DNA from 3 places in the Paenibacillus sp. E194 genome. Region 3 is predicted to be linked to each of the others. Evidence: riboswitches for the same ligand, from Rfam matches in the RefSeq annotation. Region 3 holds a riboswitch; each other region holds the start of a gene.
The links. A riboswitch is a leader RNA that binds a small molecule or an ion and turns the genes downstream of it on or off. The one in region 3 is predicted to bind cyclic di-AMP.
Positions count from the first base shown of each region.

Region 1 (5,843 bases), on a different contig from region 3:
CTCGCATTAAGCTGCCTTGGAACATGCTCCGTTCCTTGTCTTGATGTGTATGCATACGCGCCGGTTCAAATGGCGCAGGTGTTTTCATCTGTTTTTCCGTCTTCATTTTCCGTTCCCCCTTATTTCCACAACGTCAGATGTTCTGCGACCGGACCGAGCACGACTACCGGGAAGAACGTCAGAGCACCCACAATAAGTACTGTGCAGACAAATACGATACCGAACAGCGCCGTATTCGTCTGGAACGTACCACTTGTGTTCGGAATTGGCTGCTTCTTCGCCATCGATCCTGCTACGGCAAGGAGCGTAACGAGCGATACGTAGCGCCCCAAGAACATGACAATACCTGTGGAAATGTTCCAAAACGGCGTTGCATCTCCCAATCCTTCAAAGCCAGAACCATTGTTCGCCGCAGAAGACGTAAACTCATACAACGCTTGAGACAATCCGTGGAATCCTGGATTGGACAGGGTATCCGCTTGTGTGGCAACTGCAATCGCCGTTGGTACGAGAATCAATATGGGATGTACCAACAGGGTAACCGCAAGCAGTTTCATCTCCTTACTTTCCAGCTTGCGTCCCAAAAATTCAGGTGTCCGCCCAACCATGAGGCCTGATAAAAACACGGCAATCATGACGTACAGCAGCACGTTCATAAATCCCGCACCGACGCCGCCGAATACGGTATTCAGCATCATATTCGCCATCGGGATCAAGCCGCCAAGCGGTGTCAGCGTATCATGCATATTGTTGACACCGCCCGTCTCTGATGCAGTCGTAACGACCGAATACAGTGAGGACTGGGCAACGCCAATACGAACTTCCTTCCCTTCCATACTACCTGTTCCACTCAATCCTGCTGCGTTAAGCACAGGATTGCCCATATGTTCGGCTGTAAGAGATGATCCGAGCATAATCAGGAACAGAATCGCCATGGAGACGAACAGCACACGCCCTTCCTTCTTGTTGCCGACCATGCGGCTGTAGGTAAACGGCAACCCTGTGCAGAGCATCAGCATAAGCAGAATATGAAGTACATTCGTTGCACCATTCGGATTCTCAAATGGATGTGCTGAGTTCGCTCCATAATGGCCACCGCCGTTGTTGCCAAGCTCCTTAATCGACATCATCGAGCCTACGGGCCCAAGCGGAATATGCTGCTCTGCTCCTTCAACCGTGACTGCAGTATCCATTGGACTCAAGGATTGCGGCGTACCATTCCAGATGAACAGGATGCTGGCAACAATAGCAATTGGCATAAAGATCCGTGTAATCGAACGAACTAAGTCAGCCAGAAAGTTGCCGAGCGGCTTGCCAGTCAACCCTCGTATAATGGCCATTACTGCCGCTAGCGCAGTAGCAGGTGACGTAAACATCAAGAAAATAATGCCCGTCATTTGTGACAGCGGAGAAAGTCCACTTTCACCGCTATAGTGCTGCAAGTTCGTATTCGCCATGAAGCTGATCGCCGTATTGAATGCTACTCCCGGTTCCATGCCAGGAATGCCATTCGGATTGAGCGGCAATACCCCTTGAAGGCGGAATATTGCATATGTCACCACAATCATCAGCACGTTCGTGGCAACTGCCGTAAAGGCGTATGCCTTCCAGCTTTGCGATTGATCCTTAATGCCGAAACACTTAAACAAAAAACGATCTATCGGACCAAATACAAGATCCAGCGGTCTTGGAGCTCCGCTATTGTCAAACACCCCTGCCATATATATTCCGATCGGACGCGCTATCGCCAAGGCAAGCAATAAGGTAATTCCAATGGCGATCCATTCGATTGCACTCATTGTTCCGTTCCACCCTTCTCTAATGTACAAATATCAACAATCACTCTGCCCAAACTAAAATCGTTCCGGTTTGACTAAGGCATATAGCAAATAAATGAACAGCGCCGTAATCAAGGTGAATAACACGATCATCATGAGCGATCACCCCGTTCCTCCACTTCCGTCTTGCACCAATGGAGAATACCCAATACGCTTAGTCCAAGCAGTGCGAGAAGAATCATCATGACTGCATCAAACATAGTCCCTTCCTCCTCCTGAATAAGGTTCTCATCTCTCCAGGCAATGCTGCCGCGATCCCGCTCCTACCAAGACTTCCTGCTCAGTAGGAACGCGCAGGCAACACAAAAAGCCACACGGAAAGAGGGACCCTTTCCGTGTGGCCTATTTCGCGCATCGTCAAATAAACGTGCGCGTAATGTTCCACGACGAAATAAAGGCTGCCTCCTTGGACGCTTACGAGGTTAGCTGACGGATTCGGGCGCGAAGAGTCGCCCTACCGGCCAGGAACGGATTCCTGTGCCGGATTCACCCCTTGCGCGAACTGCAGATGTACAGCTGGCGCACTAACGTTGGTTCCCCCGTTCCCATGAATGGGATTCAGCGGTGAGCATTGCCTATATGGATAAATTAGATGATATCTGATAGTAAAAATGAAACTTGATCCGATTGCGTATAAATGACGTAATTTGCACCAAGCAATCGGTAGATCGACTGCGGATGATGACGCTTCGTCACGATTGTGATCGGATCCGTCGTCCATTGCCGGCATATTTGAAGAAGCCGGCAGGAAAGCGCAAAGCTCTGTTCAAACACATAGATTCGGCCAATCGGGACATGAGGGACGGCCCACGCCTTCGGCTCCGTCGTATTGATTCGGCATACGGAATGAACGCCAACACCTTCCAATCGCGTTGCCAATCGCCCATTATGGGCAATACCCGCAACCGAATATCCTGCTCCTTTCAACTGACGTATGAATTCAATCCCCGTCTCACAGCCTGCGAACACTGTAATGACCCGGTCCGCATCGTACATATCCAGTTCCTCCTGTTCATCTGTCCGAAGCCCTACTTGCAAGAAAGAGGTGCGTCGCCATATGATCAGGCGCGCCTCTCCCGTACGCTTACGAGGTTAGCTGACGGATTCGGGCGCGAAGAGTCGCCCTACCAGCCAGGAACAGCGATCCTGTGCCGGATTCACCCCATGCGAACGGTGGCTGCTGACTGTCCACTCAGCTCCATTCGCTTCATTGGTTCCCCCGCTTCCGCTTCCTGCGGAATTCAGCGATTGAGACGCAACGGATAACGTTGTTGTTGCTGAACTGAATCTTACGCCTTTCCCCTCCTGCTGTAAATGAAATGAAAACCATAATTTCTCCATTTCCGGGCAATTGTGATCAACTAATCCCATCTTATCTCTCATTACAGCATCATTACCTCGCAATTTCTCAACTTTGCTTATGCGGCGATGATTTCATGAGCAAAACAAAGAAATTTAAATAAATACCTGTATGTAAACGCTTTGTTTGACCATTTGTTTGGATTTCCTGGATTTGATTCTATTTACAAATGGAGCCACATTCAAGTTAGAAGCGGCGTCTCCCTTCTTGAACCCAACTTGAAGGGAAATGTAAACCAACTTCGAATTTCTGACGGTGCGCAAGCTTACAACTGCGCATCGTTCTACTCCGTTTACCGACATGTGATATTATATTTGTTTCAAGTTCCTTCTTACCCGAATCCTATCGCTCGACATCCATTAAAAAACAGCCCTCCTCTTGCCTATGCAAGTGTCAGACTGTTCACTTCGTTATGATTGATTGGCATAGGACAGTTGATGTGCATCTTCATATCCCTTCGCATACCCCACCCGATATCCATCTTGAAATGCAGGATGTTGAATGCGGTGATGAGTCGAATGTGTTGAGGCAATTTGCTTCGTTGTACGCCGACACTCGGGCTGGTTCACAACCTGAAGACGGCGTTGCAATTTCCGTTGCGGAACCTGCTTGCTCACTTTCCTTACGCTTCCCGTTGATGCAGTGCCGCTAACCAGCTTCTGCTGTCCCATTTGCCGCCGGGATCTCTGTGCTCGCTTCTGCTTATTCACTTGCAACTTCTCCCTCCTCCACTCTCATCTCCTCGAATTGACAATCCGGATGCAGCCATGGAGGCGCAGCTGTGCCTGTCTTGCGAATACGGGTCTGAAAACCTGTGACCATGCCGCATAGTGCAAGCTGATACATGGACAACAGACGAATATTGTCCTTAAGCAATTTCGTTGCAGCTTCTGAATGTGCTGTAAGGTCAGCCATTTGATTCAACATACGTGCCAATGCGGATTGGCTCTGTACAATGGCCTTGATCATTTCAATCTGCACCTGCTGCTCCTCGTGCGCTGCAGCCATTACATTTTGTCTCCTATCCCGAACTCTCCATTCAACAAGCCCCCTCCGAGGCTATCTCCGTAACCCTCGGATTCCTCCCGCCGGAGCAGTACCTTCATATTGTGGGATAGACTGACTTGCAGCTTCGTCAAACTCTCGATTACTTCAACCACTTGTGCATGCACGTCAAGAGGTTCGACAATCTGTTCCCGATGATTCGTGAACGAGTGCTCTGTCATATGATTCAACGTCCAGTTGCGCATCTTCTCGGCCTCTACCGCTTTTGCTTCTAGGATCTTCGCCACATTGCCCTGCATCTTGGCCATAGACTCCAGAATGACGTGATAGGACTGTTCTCTATTCATGCAGATCCCCCCTTGCATGCGCATTATTCCTCTGCATCATCCGAAATCTCCTTCAACACATGCTGCAGCTGTTCCGCCATCGCTTCCTCTAGCTCTGCAATTCCGTTCAGATAAGCAACGATACTTTTCGTTAATGCCTGGGAGTATTCCTTATAATCGTTCTCCCCCCCGAATTGAGGGTCAACATCCGGCAGTGCATGCACGATTTGCGCCATGCGAACCGCTACATGCCGCTCTGCGTCAAGCACGCGCGCCATATGCCGCTGCGTATATGACATTTGACCAATCATGTCCGTGATGAAATGTTGCAATATTCTCCCCTCCCAAGCACAAGGCCTAACTTCCACTCTTCAATTCCTCAAATATGATAGGAATGAATGACCGGGTGCGCCATAATTGGCAACTGTTCCGTAAGGTCGCTTCTCTCATGTTCCGTACGGATTGCTACCTTATCAGCGAATCCCCAGCGGTTCAGCGCATGATCACTAACAAGCTCTCTGCATGCTTCACCCTCACGACGATAATACTTGCCTAGTTCCGTTTTGAATACAGCACCGTCAGGAATCTTTCCCTCTGTTTCATGCTGTTTACTCCATTTCTGCGCAACCGCAGCAGCCTCAATCGGTACTCCTGTTGGCCATCCCCGCAATTCAAGCTGACTTACCCGTACAATCGGAATACGTAACTCCCCTTGAACAGGACGTTTTGCCCCATTTTCAATCCAATAATTTGCATCGTTTAGTCCAGTAACTGCCACCTGAGACGGATAAAATGCCTGACATTGCCGTCCCGCAAGCATCCCATGCTGCGTACGAATACGCTGAAGCCAATCATAAGCATTGCCCCACTTCTCTTGAAAGAAAGCCGCATGCTTATCCTGACTAGATTGGGTGTGACCGTCCTGCTCCTGCAGGCTTGCATGGAACGAGCGGTGGATAAATACGTCCCCTGATACGATAAGCTTGAGCCCTACCATCCGCATGCGCAAATGATAATCTTCATCTGCAAATCCGCTATTCTCAAATCGCTCATCAAAGTATCCATTCGCTTCAAATGTGCTGCGGCGCATAAGGCGGCACACATGGAACAAACGATCTGTGCTGTGCCACCGGCTTGCATCCGGGATATTATATTCAGCAGCAAAGTCATACATATCTTTGACATGTTCGTAAGGCACAGGTATCTGCTGTTCGCCGGCAACACGGTTCGACACTGATCCAACCATACCAAATTCTATGTTGCTGTGTAAGCAATTCAGCATACCGGACAACCAATTCGGCGTTACGAGCGTAT
Region 1 covers NZ_JMDX01000288.1:257-6,099, forward strand. The annotation lists partial or broken gene AZ66_RS25290 (potassium-transporting ATPase subunit B) at 1-7, opposite strand, end outside; gene kdpA (potassium-transporting ATPase subunit KdpA) at 120-1,799, opposite strand; gene kdpF (K(+)-transporting ATPase subunit F) at 1,854-1,934, opposite strand; cyclic di-AMP (ydaO/yuaA leader) riboswitch at 2,235-2,412, opposite strand; gene AZ66_RS25300 (hypothetical protein) at 2,427-2,834, opposite strand; cyclic di-AMP (ydaO/yuaA leader) riboswitch at 2,905-3,095, opposite strand; gene AZ66_RS25310 (hypothetical protein) at 3,609-3,908, opposite strand; gene AZ66_RS25315 (hypothetical protein) at 3,901-4,206, opposite strand; gene AZ66_RS25320 (hypothetical protein) at 4,206-4,550, opposite strand; gene AZ66_RS25325 (hypothetical protein) at 4,574-4,861, opposite strand; partial or broken gene AZ66_RS25330 (glycosyltransferase family 2 protein) at 4,909-5,843, opposite strand, start outside.
Region 1: it holds a riboswitch for cyclic di-AMP, as region 3 does, so the genes downstream of both, kdpF (K(+)-transporting ATPase subunit F) here and AZ66_RS09720 (3D domain-containing protein) in region 3, are expected to answer to the same signal.

Region 2 (6,246 bases), on a different contig from region 3:
AGATGAAGCCGCCATAGACATTAATTGTCTCTGTTTTTTGTTGTCCTGGGGATATCGGAATGTCCACCGCATAATATTCCCCATCGCGCATTAACGTCATGAACACTGTTCCTGAACCATCATTTTTTACATCAACATCTAATCTCTTTCCGGCATGGATGTTTGCATGAAATGAGTTCTGGAAGGTATGGGATCCGATGTGACTAACATCAAAAAGTGAAATTTCTCTTGAATCTGTTGATGTTTCTAATTGAGTTGGTGCAATTCTAGTTGAATCAGGTGCAGCAGAAGCGAACCCGGTAAATGTTGATAGCATCAGCAGTGTTGAAATTACGACTACAGATTTTTTCATAGTAGCCTCCTAATAAATGTTTTGTAATGGTATACATTCCCAAAATATCATATATATCCATCGATTTGTGTTGTAGATTGACCCCATCTGTGACAAATCCCCGAACTCTTTACAGATACAGACTTACCGCCTGTTATGTAATAACCATTGGTTTGCTGAGCTACCCCAATTGTTAGACACTAACAATTATTACGGTGTAAATCCAAAGTAAGCGGAACCTTAGATTCTTATAGCATAATTTTCGGGTTGAATGACAAGATAATACCATTCGGCGTACAAATGATAAGAAAATCCGATAAGATAGCGCTTTATTTCGCAATAATAGTTCAATGATCTAGTTCATTGACGGTTCTATAATAAACATATAAATAGCACAGAGGAGGCATTTAATCATGAGAAAAGCGTTTATCAGCCCAGCCAAATATGTACAAGGTGAAGATGAACTTTATAACTTGGGTTATTTCATTCGAACATTCGGAGATTCTGCTCTTCTGATCGCTCATCCAGATGATGTGCAGCGTGTAAAGCATAAGCTTGAACATACAATGAATAAATACAAAGTTACGTTAGTTGAGAGCGGTTTCACTGGAGAATGCTCGCGTCAAGAAGTAAAACGACTACAACAGCTTGCGATTGAGCATAATTGCTCATGTACAATCGGACTCGGCGGTGGCAAAGCGATTGATACGGCCAAATGTGTGGCAGAAGGGGAAGCGCTCATTATCGTTCCAACTATTGCAGCAACTGATGCGCCAACTAGCCATTCCGCGGTCATGTACACGCCTGAAGGGGAATTTGACGATTATGCTTATTTCAAGCAAAGTCCTAGTGTGGTCATGATTGATACGACTGTCATTGCGAATGCGCCAACGCGCTTCCTCGTAGCAGGCATGGGAGATGCGCTCTCCACTTACTTCGAGGCACGTGCAACGGCAAGCTCTTATTCGAATGTAAATGCAGGACTGCCTTGTGGTGCAATGGGAGGAGTAGCACCTGCCAAAGGTACGAAAGCTGCACTCGCACTTGCTAAGTTGTGCTACGAAACATTGCTTGAAGACGGTGCGAAGGCGAAGATGGCTTGCGATGCGAACTTGGTAACGCCTGCACTGGAGAACATTGTGGAAACGAATATTCTGTTGTCTGGATTAGGGTTTGAGAGCGGCGGATTGGCGGCAGCTCATGCCATCCACAATGGATTAACTTCCCTTGAAGGCACTCACTCTTATATGCATGGCGAGAAGGTAGCCTTTACAACATTGGTGCAGCTTGTCCTTGAGAATGCAAGCGCAGCAGAAATGAACGAGGTATTGGAATTCTGTGTAAGCATTGGTCTTCCGGTATGCTTGGCTGATCTCGGTGTAACAAGTGTTACGAACGAGGAATTACAGGCAGTAGCACAGAAGGCGTGCATCCCTGAAGAATCTATCCACTCCATGCCGTTCCCAGTCACAGAAGAGATGGTTGTATCAGCGATTCGAGTGGCTGATATGATGGGTCAACAATTCAAAGACCAGAAGGACGTGTAAGGAATGAAAAAAATATTGAATCAACCGGAAACTTTGGTTCGGGAAATGTGCAACGGTATGGTGCTTGCACATCCGGAACTGGAGTTCATCAGCAAATACAAGATTGTCAAGAAAAAAATCGTGAATGAGAACAAGGTTACGTTGATCAGTGGCGGAGGAAGCGGTCATGAACCAGCTCACGCTGGATTTGTTGGACAAGGCATGCTCGATGTAGCCGTATGCGGTGATGTATTTGCATCCCCATCACAAATTCAAATTTATCAAGCGTTAAAGGCCTCTGCAAGCAAGAAGGGAACGCTGCTCATTATTAAGAACTACAGTGGCGACATTATGAACTTCAAAAATGCGTCGCATCTAGCCAAAGAAGACGGAATTCAGGTCGATTATGTCAAAGTGGACGACGATATAGCTGTAGAGGACAGTCTATACACGGTTGGCCGCAGAGGTGTTGCAGGGACAGTGCTCGTTCATAAAATTGCAGGTGCGGCCGCTGAAGAGGGCTTGGAGCTTGCAGAAGTGAAGGCGATTGCTCAGCACGCGATCGACAACACAAGAAGTATTGGATTCGCGCTTACCTCATGCACAGTTCCAGCGAAAGGAACACCAACGTTCCAGTTGAATGACGATGAGATCGAGTACGGCGTAGGAATTCATGGGGAGCCTGGCATTCGCCGAGAGAAGATTGCTTCTGCTAACGAACTGGCGAAGAAAATGGTTGCGGATTTGTTCCGTGACATGAAGATTACAGCAGGCTCTGAGCAGGAGCTAGCCGTGCTGATTAACGGATTTGGCGGATCCCCGCTGCAAGAACTATACTTGCTGGCGAACGCCGTAGTTCGGGAGATTCATGCACAACAAATTACTCTTGTTAAAGTATTCGTAGGCAACTACATGACAAGTATCGATATGGCTGGCGCGTCGGTGTCGGTTATCCGCTTGGATGAACAGCTTAAGCATTACCTCGAAGCAAGCTGCAATACGCCTGCATTGCAGGTGAGCGGTTCATTTGAACCAATCCATCCTGAGGAGATGTCCGAAGCAGTAACTGCGAGCCACGAGGTATCCTTCACAGTAGAGACGGACGAGGCCTTCTCGAAGGTCGAACATAATGTGTTCACCGTTAATAACTTGATCTATCTAACAGACAAGATGAGTGAAATCATCATTGAAAATGAAGTTCCATTCTGCGAGTTGGATTCACATGCAGGTGATGGCGACTTCGGTATGAGTGTGGCGAAAGGCTTCAAGCAATTGAAAAGAGAATGGTATGACATCATTGCACATCATTCAGACAACATGGGCAGCTTCCTCCATGCTTGCTCGTTAGTTATTATGGAGCATTGCGGCGGCGCTTCCGGCCCAATCTGGGGTTCAGCATTCCGTGCAGCCAGCAAGTTCGCGGGCGAACGCGTAGAATTGACCGTTTCTGAATTTGCACAAATGATGCAAGCAGTTGTTAAAGGCATTCAAGACACGGGCGAGCGCTCATTTGGAAGAGGAGCTGTAGTTGGGGATAAGACACTTGTCGATGCATTGGCTCCATTTGCAGATGCGTGGGTACAGAGTGCGTCTGAGGGCGATGACGTGAAGACTGCTTCTGTGAAAGCAGCAGAGGCTGCTGTTCAAGGTGCAAAGTATACAGAGACAATTGTAGCTCGTATGGGAAGAGCAGGTACGGTTGGCGAACGGAGTCTTGGCTATCCTGATGCTGGTGCCTATGCGCTTGGCGTGATTTTCACAGCGTTGTCCCAAGTGATCAAGTAAGCAGCGAGAGGATTAGGAATAGATCAATTTCCGACCAAATGGAATACTAGAAAAGTAGAACCGGAGTGAGTCTAGCTTACTCCGGTTCTTTGTGTTTGGAAGATATTATAATTAATTACAATATATTTGAAATGATCTCCTGTATTATCCGTGTTAGGATCGGAAACGTACCACAAAACAAGCCGAAGCTCGTCAGAGCGCGGGGGAACCGATTCATTGGGGTGAAGTCGTATAGCGACAGGGGAGTCCACTTTAACCCGAACCCGACAGCTAACCTCGCAGGCTGCAAAGGGAGAGATGTACAGGATGAAGAAGACATTTAAGAAAGTTGTAATTACAAGTGCGATTGCATTGGCACCGGTTATGGCAGCGAACTCTGCTATGGCAGCACCCGTTAGCCCAGTGCAACAGCCGAATCCAATGATGAACTCGAATTGTTCAAACCTGGGTATGAATATGGACTTTGATAAAGTATTCCAAGATAACTCGGAATTGAAGCAAATCTTGTCCAAATGGATGGAAGCCATTCATAAAGAAATTGGGAACAAGCCAATCGTTCCGCCTCCAGTTCAAAAGCCAGAGGTGGACAAGCCGGAAGTAAACAAACCTGAAGTTGAAAAAGCCAGAAGCTAACAAACCTGAAGTTGAGAAACCTGAGGTAGAGAAGCCAGAAATCGAGAAACCTGAAGTTGAAAAGCCTGAGGTTAACAAACCAGAAGTAAACAAGCCAGAAGCTGAAAAACCAGTAACACCTGGTGACAATAAACCAACTACGCCACAAGACAACAACAATGCGAACAGTGACTTCGCTAGCCAAGTTATCGATTTGGTGAACCAAGAACGTGCGAATGCTGGTTTGCAGCCGTTGAAATCCGATGCACAATTGAACAAAGTAGCAATGATCAAGGCGAAAGACATGAATGATAACAACTACTTTGACCATCAATCTCCAACACTTGGCTCCCCATTCGATCTGATGAGAGCACAAGGTGTCAATTTCAATACTGCTGGTGAGAACATTGCCAAAGGCCAACGTAATCCGCAAGAAGTAATGAACGCATGGATGAACAGCGATGGGCACCGCAAGAACATCCTGAGCTCGAGCTTCACTTCCATCGGTGTTGCATACTACAATGGCGTGTGGGTACAAGCATTCACAGGCTAACGAGTTAAGTATGTAGATATCACATCAAGAACCTGCAGGTAAGTGCAGGTCTTTTTTGTATTCATTCAGGCGCTCTACAAGAGAATAACGAGGAATGTAACAGAAATGAAGTTGATCTTATATGTCTCTGTTGAAGACCGGATTCAGTTTCTTTTCAATGTTATACCAATTGTGCCATTCTGTTGTTGGATCGATTAATTCTCTCATTGCTGCACGCATCCATACAGATCGAGCAAAATTTTTAACATTTATGCGTCTACAGCGAAAAATCTCTTTGTCTTCATTGGGCAGCTCTACCTGCATAAGCCACGCGCAATAGGACGTGAACGACAACTTATTAAGCTCAAGCATTGACACGACGGCTGTCGCCATTCGTTCATCTTCCTGTGTTCGCAAGATATGATTCGCATGAAGAAGCATGTGCTCAATCGCACCGAGAAGCTTCGTGCATTCCTCTGGGCCAATGTGTGGAATACGTACACAAGCAGCCATGACATCTGCGATGTGAGCTGGAGCATGAGCCCATCCCTTAACTTCTACATAATCGCGATAATCGTTCTCCTGCATGCAATAATCAACAACTCGCTTCGCAATGTGTTCATATAAAGGCTTGCTTATATAAGGCTGTTGTTCATCACGCTTCAGAAGCAGTGCGAGTAAGAGGGCGGAGAATGTACGTTGGAAGACCGAATCGTTCTCAGCAGTCCCAATTCCTTTGAAAAGCATTTGGTCTGATAACGTCTGATGAAGAAGCTCTGTCAGTTGTCCAGCGGTCAGGATTTTTTGTGTAATCAGCCATTCATACAATATCCCATATGCAAGATCATCCCTCAATTCAGGATCTGTAGAGCCAAGTAGGCTGACTACTTGTTGTACGGCTTCATATTGTTCGATTTCGATTGGTAGCTTATATTGATGCTCCACGATCGAGTGCAGCTGCTGCTTGTCCATGAAATGAATCCCCCCATTAAAGATATGTTTAGGTATTTGTATTCGCTAATGAATAATCATAAAAAGAATGAGATGATCATTTTAACATGATAGGAAAGAAATGTATATGTATACGAATGGTAGTAACGAACGAAATCATGGTTTCTAGCAATACGGTATAGTTAGCAATTGAGGAGGGAATGAATAAGAACCCCCCTGAACATTATCGTTTAGGGGGAGAGAGATAACTTTATACCCAACCGAAGGCTCTAGCGAGCTGAGCCGTGGCGAAGGTGACAGCTATAGCGATTCCAAGCGGAATAACGGCAGACAATATTGTCCATTTTGCACTCTTCGTTTCTTTATAAATGTTGAATAGTGTCGTTCCGCAAGGGTAGTGGAGCAAGGAGAACAGCATCATATTCAATGCAGTCAACCATGTCCATCCATGCTGCAGGAAGATTTCCTTGATGTTCTCCATTCCATCTGCATCAACCATTGCCCCAGAG
Region 2 covers NZ_JMDX01000106.1:11,425-17,670, reverse strand. The annotation lists gene AZ66_RS15745 (hypothetical protein) at 1-352, opposite strand, end outside; gene AZ66_RS15740 (glycerol dehydrogenase) at 745-1,878, shown strand; gene dhaK (dihydroxyacetone kinase subunit DhaK) at 1,882-3,642, shown strand; cyclic di-AMP (ydaO/yuaA leader) riboswitch at 3,813-3,942, shown strand; gene AZ66_RS31915 (hypothetical protein) at 3,949-4,275, shown strand; gene AZ66_RS15730 (CAP domain-containing protein) at 4,256-4,807, shown strand; gene AZ66_RS15725 (DUF2785 domain-containing protein) at 4,925-5,758, opposite strand; gene AZ66_RS15720 (nucleoside recognition domain-containing protein) at 5,988-6,246, opposite strand, start outside.
Region 2: it holds a riboswitch for cyclic di-AMP, as region 3 does, so the genes downstream of both, AZ66_RS31915 (hypothetical protein) here and AZ66_RS09720 (3D domain-containing protein) in region 3, are expected to answer to the same signal.

Region 3 (6,246 bases):
TCTGACGTCATGCTTGGCATCTCGGAGCGAACCTGCTCTAAGGCACGGCGAATCGCTTCTGGCTTTGCATTCTCCACACCAAGATCCCCTTTAGCTATCGCCTCATGTCTAGGCAGGAAAGCGTGCTTGCACCCAGGTACACGTTCGGCTATCGTCTTCCGAATTTTCTCCCCTGCATGATCTGGATCCGTAAAAATAATAACGCCTCGGCGCTCTTGGGCCAATGCGATGCGTTTTATCGTTGTATCATTAATCGCCGATCCACCCGTCTCAATCGTATCCGCTTCAACGGCACGGTGAATGGCAACGGTATCATCTTTGCCTTCTACAACTATTACTTCGCGTATCAATATGCTTGCTCCTCTCACCACAAGGCTGCTTCCTAATTCCGCATCCTTCCCTTACTTTCCATTCATAAATAAACAACAAAAGAAGAGGGTGTCCCCTCTTCTTAGCATGACATAAATCATTATTCATTACTATATCCTAATTACACACGGCTGCATACCTTGTGCATTAGTTCGATTCCGGCTTGACTGGGCCAACCACGTATACGGTGTACCCCTTCTTGCGTCCGAACTTGCTGACCGCCTTCTTGCTGTCGAAGTATACATCGATAATTTTCCCCTTGACCGCGCCACCTGTATCTTCAGCACGTCTGAATCCAATCCCTTCGATATATACCCACCAGCCGAGCGGAATGACCTTCGGATCAACCGCGATAGTACGACCTTCTGATACCATCGCGCCAGATGCTGTCTTCGCACCAGCCGATCCCTCAGATTCCGTATACGCCGTCAGTTGAACGTTCTTCAGCACTTTTTTATAGTTAAAATCTTTGTCGCCACTGGAAACATTGTCAGAATCGTCTTCCTGCGCGTTCATTGACAGAACAGCAACTTCCGGTTCCTTCTTCGTTCCGTAGGCTATCACTTGATTCACTTGTTTTGTATGAACGGATTTGTCGACCATCTGCGAATATACGAGCTTACCATCCTCGTACGTTTTCTGTACTTTCTGGACAACCAAGCCTTCTTTTCCATCTTGAACCGTCTTGGTCTTCCCCTTAAGGAGAGTAGCATCTGCCTGCTTCACCACTTGATAAGGAACCTTCACTTTACGCTCTTCCATCTTCTTGCTGACACGAACAATGCGAATGTCCATGTCCTTCGAAATAGAGGCACGCTTAGAAGGGAATACCTTATCTTCAGGATTCACCTGGATTTGCAGCGAAGTTAGTGCATCATGCACCGACTTCTTCGTCGTAAATTGTGTTTCTTTCTTCCCATCCGCTGTAATTTGGATAGGCAAAGCGCGTTCAATAATAACTCGATCTCCATCAGCAATTTCTGCATCAAGCGGCTTCGATACTACATCGTATGCCCCAAGCGCTATCGCATGCTCATCCAAAACATTGCGAAGCGTATCTAGGCGAGTTTCGACTGAACGCTCTTGTCCATCAACGAGCACAGCCACTGTCTTCTTCGTTACATTATACCAAGTCAAGACTGCTATTAATGTGATCACGATTGCTACAGCTGCAATAACGGTGATAACACGTACATTTTCATGCTTCCATCGCAATGCGAGTGACATGCTGGATGATCGGGGTTCATGGGTTTCGTTGTTCACGATCTGTCCCATTTCTCGGTCCTCCTTACATAGTCCCGCCGTCGAGTGCTCTGCATGATTCCATCTGACGCGACTATTTCAAGAATGTTTACGAGAGACTTCACTTGCCATAAACGAGCATGTAATCGTTCAAGACAATGCCGAAATCTCCGTACCAACGTTTCAGTATTGGCTGCTCCCACCTCCTATTTCTTACACCCTATGACGTCTTTATTCTCATTATTCAAAAAAAGAATGTTTGAGAGTAAACAAAAGAAGCCCTTCGTAAGAGGAGACTCTTTCGCGGCTTCCGTAATAGAAACCCAAACGTCAACAGTGTAGGACGCGAGGAACCCTCTCTCGGTACGCTGACGAGGTTAGCTGTCGGGTTCGGGCTTGAGAGTCGCCCTATCGGAACCAACCGGCTCATGGCTCGGTCGTCCCTAATTCACCCCAAGGAATTAATCCGTGTGAATGAACATGTACTCATGTCATGTCGTTCACACTCTGGTTCCCCCGCTCTCCACTTCATGGAGATTAAGCGATACTGAATTAGTTGGAACAATATTGAATTGTGTAATAACATCTGTGAGAAATCATATCGTGTTTGCAATCTTCTTGTAAAGACAGTAGCAATTCCGTTTTTCGCGAAAAATGGTTAAAAAAATGTAACTTAATCCGTTTTTCATAATGAAATCCACTTATTTTATGGCCGATGTCTTTTTTTCACTTGTTTTTGGCCCGTTTTCACGTGATGTCAAAACATGTCATAGCATTTTGAGTCGTCATTCTGCAAAATTCTTCAAATTCCATACCCTTCAGCTCTGCTGCAACCTCTGCAACAAGACGCACATATGCGGACTCATTACGCTTGCCTCGGAACGGATGGGGAGTCAAATAGGGGGAATCTGTCTCCACAAGCAATCGGTCATTCGGAACCTTAACAAGTACTTCTTTCGGCTGTTTTGCATTTTTAAACGTAACGGGTCCTCCAAATGAAAGGTAGAAGCCCATATCCAGACACATCTTCGCTGTTTCCCAGCTACCTGAGAAGGAGTGCATGATGCCCCCTACTTCGTGAGCCTTCTCCTCGCGCAAGATGCGGATTACATCTTCGTGCGCCTCACGATTATGAATAATGATCGGCATCTTCAATTCTCGCGCCAACCCAATTTGCTCGCGGAATACACGGTGCTGAACATCCTTCGGAGAAGTATCCCAGTGATAGTCCAGTCCGATCTCGCCAATCGCCACAACCTTCTCATGTTCCGTTAGCTTGGCGATCCAGTCTATATCCTCCGGCTTCATCGTTATCGCATCTACCGGATGCCAGCCCACAGCTGCATAGATGAACTCATATTTCTCCGCCAACGCCATCGTCGTCGGGATCGTCTCTCGATTGAACCCGATGTTAACCATACGGGTCACCCCTTGTTCAACGGCCCGTGTGATAACCTGATCGCGATCCTCGTCAAAATTGCTGCTGTCTAAATGCGTATGCGTATCAAATAACACGTTTATGCGCTCCTTCTTGTAAATCGATCTAATGGTTGCGGCGTATAAACATACGCCTTGTATCTTCCGTAAGGTGATTCGAGACTTCTAGAAGCTTGTCCATTGGGAAATAGATATAGTGTTTTCCACGGCGAATGCCGCTAATGGAACGTACAATATCCGATTTCTTGGACAGCTCTACAATTTGCTGATCCCGTCCCCATAGCATAATATGTTGCTGTGAACGGGCATCTCCCTTTCGATATACATCATAGGGCTTGTCGAAGGGGGAATCGAACATAAGTTCATAGTTTGGATCAAGCCCAATTTGCGACCACTCTGCCCGCAATTGTTCCTGTAAATCGTCATCCATCTGTTCGATTTCAATATATTTATATAGTTTACGCTCCATGAATCGCTGGCACAAGTCAACGAGACGTTCATCCTTCTCCCTTGTCCACTGCATGAATGCGGTCTGCACAAATGCCTCATCCATTTGGACATATTGTTCCGTCGTAATCGTTCCTTCAAATAAAGAATCTAGTGGAGAGAGGAAATATTGAAAAGTGTATCCACCCAAATACAATTCTTTGGCTCGTTTGAAAATCAGGCGCAGTAACATCTCCGAGCTTCGGGTTACCGGATGGAAGTAGACTTGCCAGTACATCTCATATCGAGCTAGCAAGTAATGCTCTACTGCGTGCATGCCGCTCTCTTTGACTACAATCCGATCCTTAAGCGGTCGCAGCACCCTTAGAATACGATCGATATCGAATGTACCGTAATTAACACCGGTAAAGTATGCATCCCGCAGCAAATAGTCCATACGATCCGCATCAAGGGAGCCGGATACCAAATTCACGACAATCGGCCGCTCATATGTCTTACGAATCACTGATGCCACCTTGGTTGGGAGCTGTGGATCTACTTGTCTCAGCACGCGGTTGATATCGGTATCTTCTATTATAATGCGGTATGTCCAATCTTCATGAAACATATCGAAGGCCTCTTCAATGGAATGAGAGAATGGTCCATGGCCCACATCATGAAGCAATGCAGCACATAAGGCAACCAGCCTCTCTTCCTGCGGCCAGTCCTCATATTGGTTTCGTTCAAATTGAGAAATAATCCGCCGAGTAATCTCGTATACGCCCAGAGAATGAGAAAAGCGGCTATGCTCTGCTCCGTGGAATGTTAAATAGGAAGTTCCTAATTGGCGAATGCGGCGGAGCCGCTGGAATTCCCTCGTGTTAATCAAATCCCAAATTGTTCGATCTTGAACATGCACATAATTGTGAACCGGATCCTTGAACACTTTTTCCTCTAATAACATTGAAAATCACTCCTTTCGATTCGAACCTTTTCGACATAGTCTGCCTTATTGTCGAAAAGATTTGGTTTATTCTTGTTTCTGTTTATTTTTGCATAAAAAATACCATACGAGTGTAAAAGTGTACGCTACGTCGTTAAAAACAGCTTAATATAAGCTAAAAAAACCTAAAATCCATAAATTAGCACGCCAAGTATACATTTTTTAGGTTGACTAATTTGGGAATGGTTGGTACGATAAGAATCAGCCAAAAAGAATTTTGTCGAAATATGACATTTCATGCTAAAGCAAAGAGGAGAGCGTTGAACTATGATGAAGTCCACTGGTATCGTCCGTAAAGTAGATGAACTAGGTCGTGTCGTCATTCCGATCGAGCTTCGCCGCACCCTTGGTATCGGTGAAAAGGATGCGCTAGAAATTTACGTTGACGGAGAGCGCATCATGCTTAAGAAATATGAGCCAGCATGCATCTTCTGCGGCAATGCAGAGAACGTTACATACTTTAAAGGAAAAATTGTTTGTCACGAATGTATATCAGAAATACCACAACCTGTGACAAAATAAAAAAATAGGTTATAATAGCTCTAATCACATATGTTAATTCTAACCTTTTTATATCTTCCTTGATGCCTCCATGGTTTTGAACCCACCATGGAGGTCTTTTTTTGTTTTACAGCAACGGTTTCCCCTCTATTGTCTGCATATTTCACATATGATCCATTGTATCCATTCTTGTTCTATAACAAAGCCTGATAGATATCTCGTTTGGATACACCGCGATCCTTGGCTGCCAGTTTCATTGCATCCTTGCGTGATACTCCCTGTTCACGTTCATAATGCGCAACATGCTCTTCTTCCGTCAATTCGTGCCACCATGCTTGTCCCGCATCTTGAGAAGCTCCATTCTCATCAGCGCCCTCGACGACGATACAACATTCTCCTAATGGAGGATGCTCGCTTACAAAGGCAATGCATTCGCCGACCGTACCGCGGATGAAGTGTTCGAAACGCTTCGTCAGCTCACGGGCAATCGTAATCCGGCGGCTGTCTCCGTATGCGGAAGCTAGCCGATCGAGCGTCTTCGCAATACGGTGCGGTGACTCATAGAATAACAGCGTTCCCGCTTCCATTCGGAGTGAGGTAAGCACTGTATCTGCATGCTTCTTCTCCCGCGGAAGGAAACCCACGAATGTGAAACGATTCGTGGGTAGCCCAGACGCAATTAAGGCAGATAAGGCCGCATTCGGGCCAGGAATCGGAATAACAGGAATACCCACTTCTACAGCTAGTTGAACAAGATCTGCACCCGGATCTGATATCGCGGGTAATCCGGCGTCGCTCACAAGGGCGATACGCTTGCCTTCTTCCATAATACGCACAAGTTCAGGGCCGCTTGCCTGCTTGTTATGCTCATGATAGCTGTACAGCGTCTTCCCTGTAATTTCGAAATGACTCAACAGCTTCCTCGTCTCGCGTGTATCTTCCGCCGCAATAATATCGGCTTCCCGCAGTATGCGTACGGCCCGGAATGTCATATCTTCCAGATTCCCAATCGGCGTCCCTACAAGATATAATGCCCCTACATTTTCCTTGTCTTGCTGCTGGTAGCTATATTGTTCCGTCAATTGCATATTATCCATCCTTCAGCTGCGAGGCTTTCCCATAATAGATATCCATTAATTCCTCACGATATTCATTTCCTTCATTATATACGATAAGCGGCGGTAATAGCCGTACATCCGGCTTGCCGTCTCGCGCGGCCTCAATCAGCACCATATTGGCCTCTACATCCTCGCGTGGATGAACGAAGC
Region 3 covers NZ_JMDX01000052.1:16,755-23,000, forward strand. The annotation lists gene rnmV (ribonuclease M5) at 1-350, opposite strand, end outside; gene AZ66_RS09720 (3D domain-containing protein) at 517-1,644, opposite strand; cyclic di-AMP (ydaO/yuaA leader) riboswitch at 1,962-2,165, opposite strand; gene AZ66_RS09725 (TatD family hydrolase) at 2,359-3,126, opposite strand; gene AZ66_RS09730 (HD domain-containing protein) at 3,155-4,438, opposite strand; gene AZ66_RS09735 (AbrB/MazE/SpoVT family DNA-binding domain-containing protein) at 4,745-4,999, shown strand; gene rsmI (16S rRNA (cytidine(1402)-2'-O)-methyltransferase) at 5,173-6,066, opposite strand; gene AZ66_RS09745 (tRNA1(Val) (adenine(37)-N6)-methyltransferase) at 6,068-6,246, opposite strand, start outside.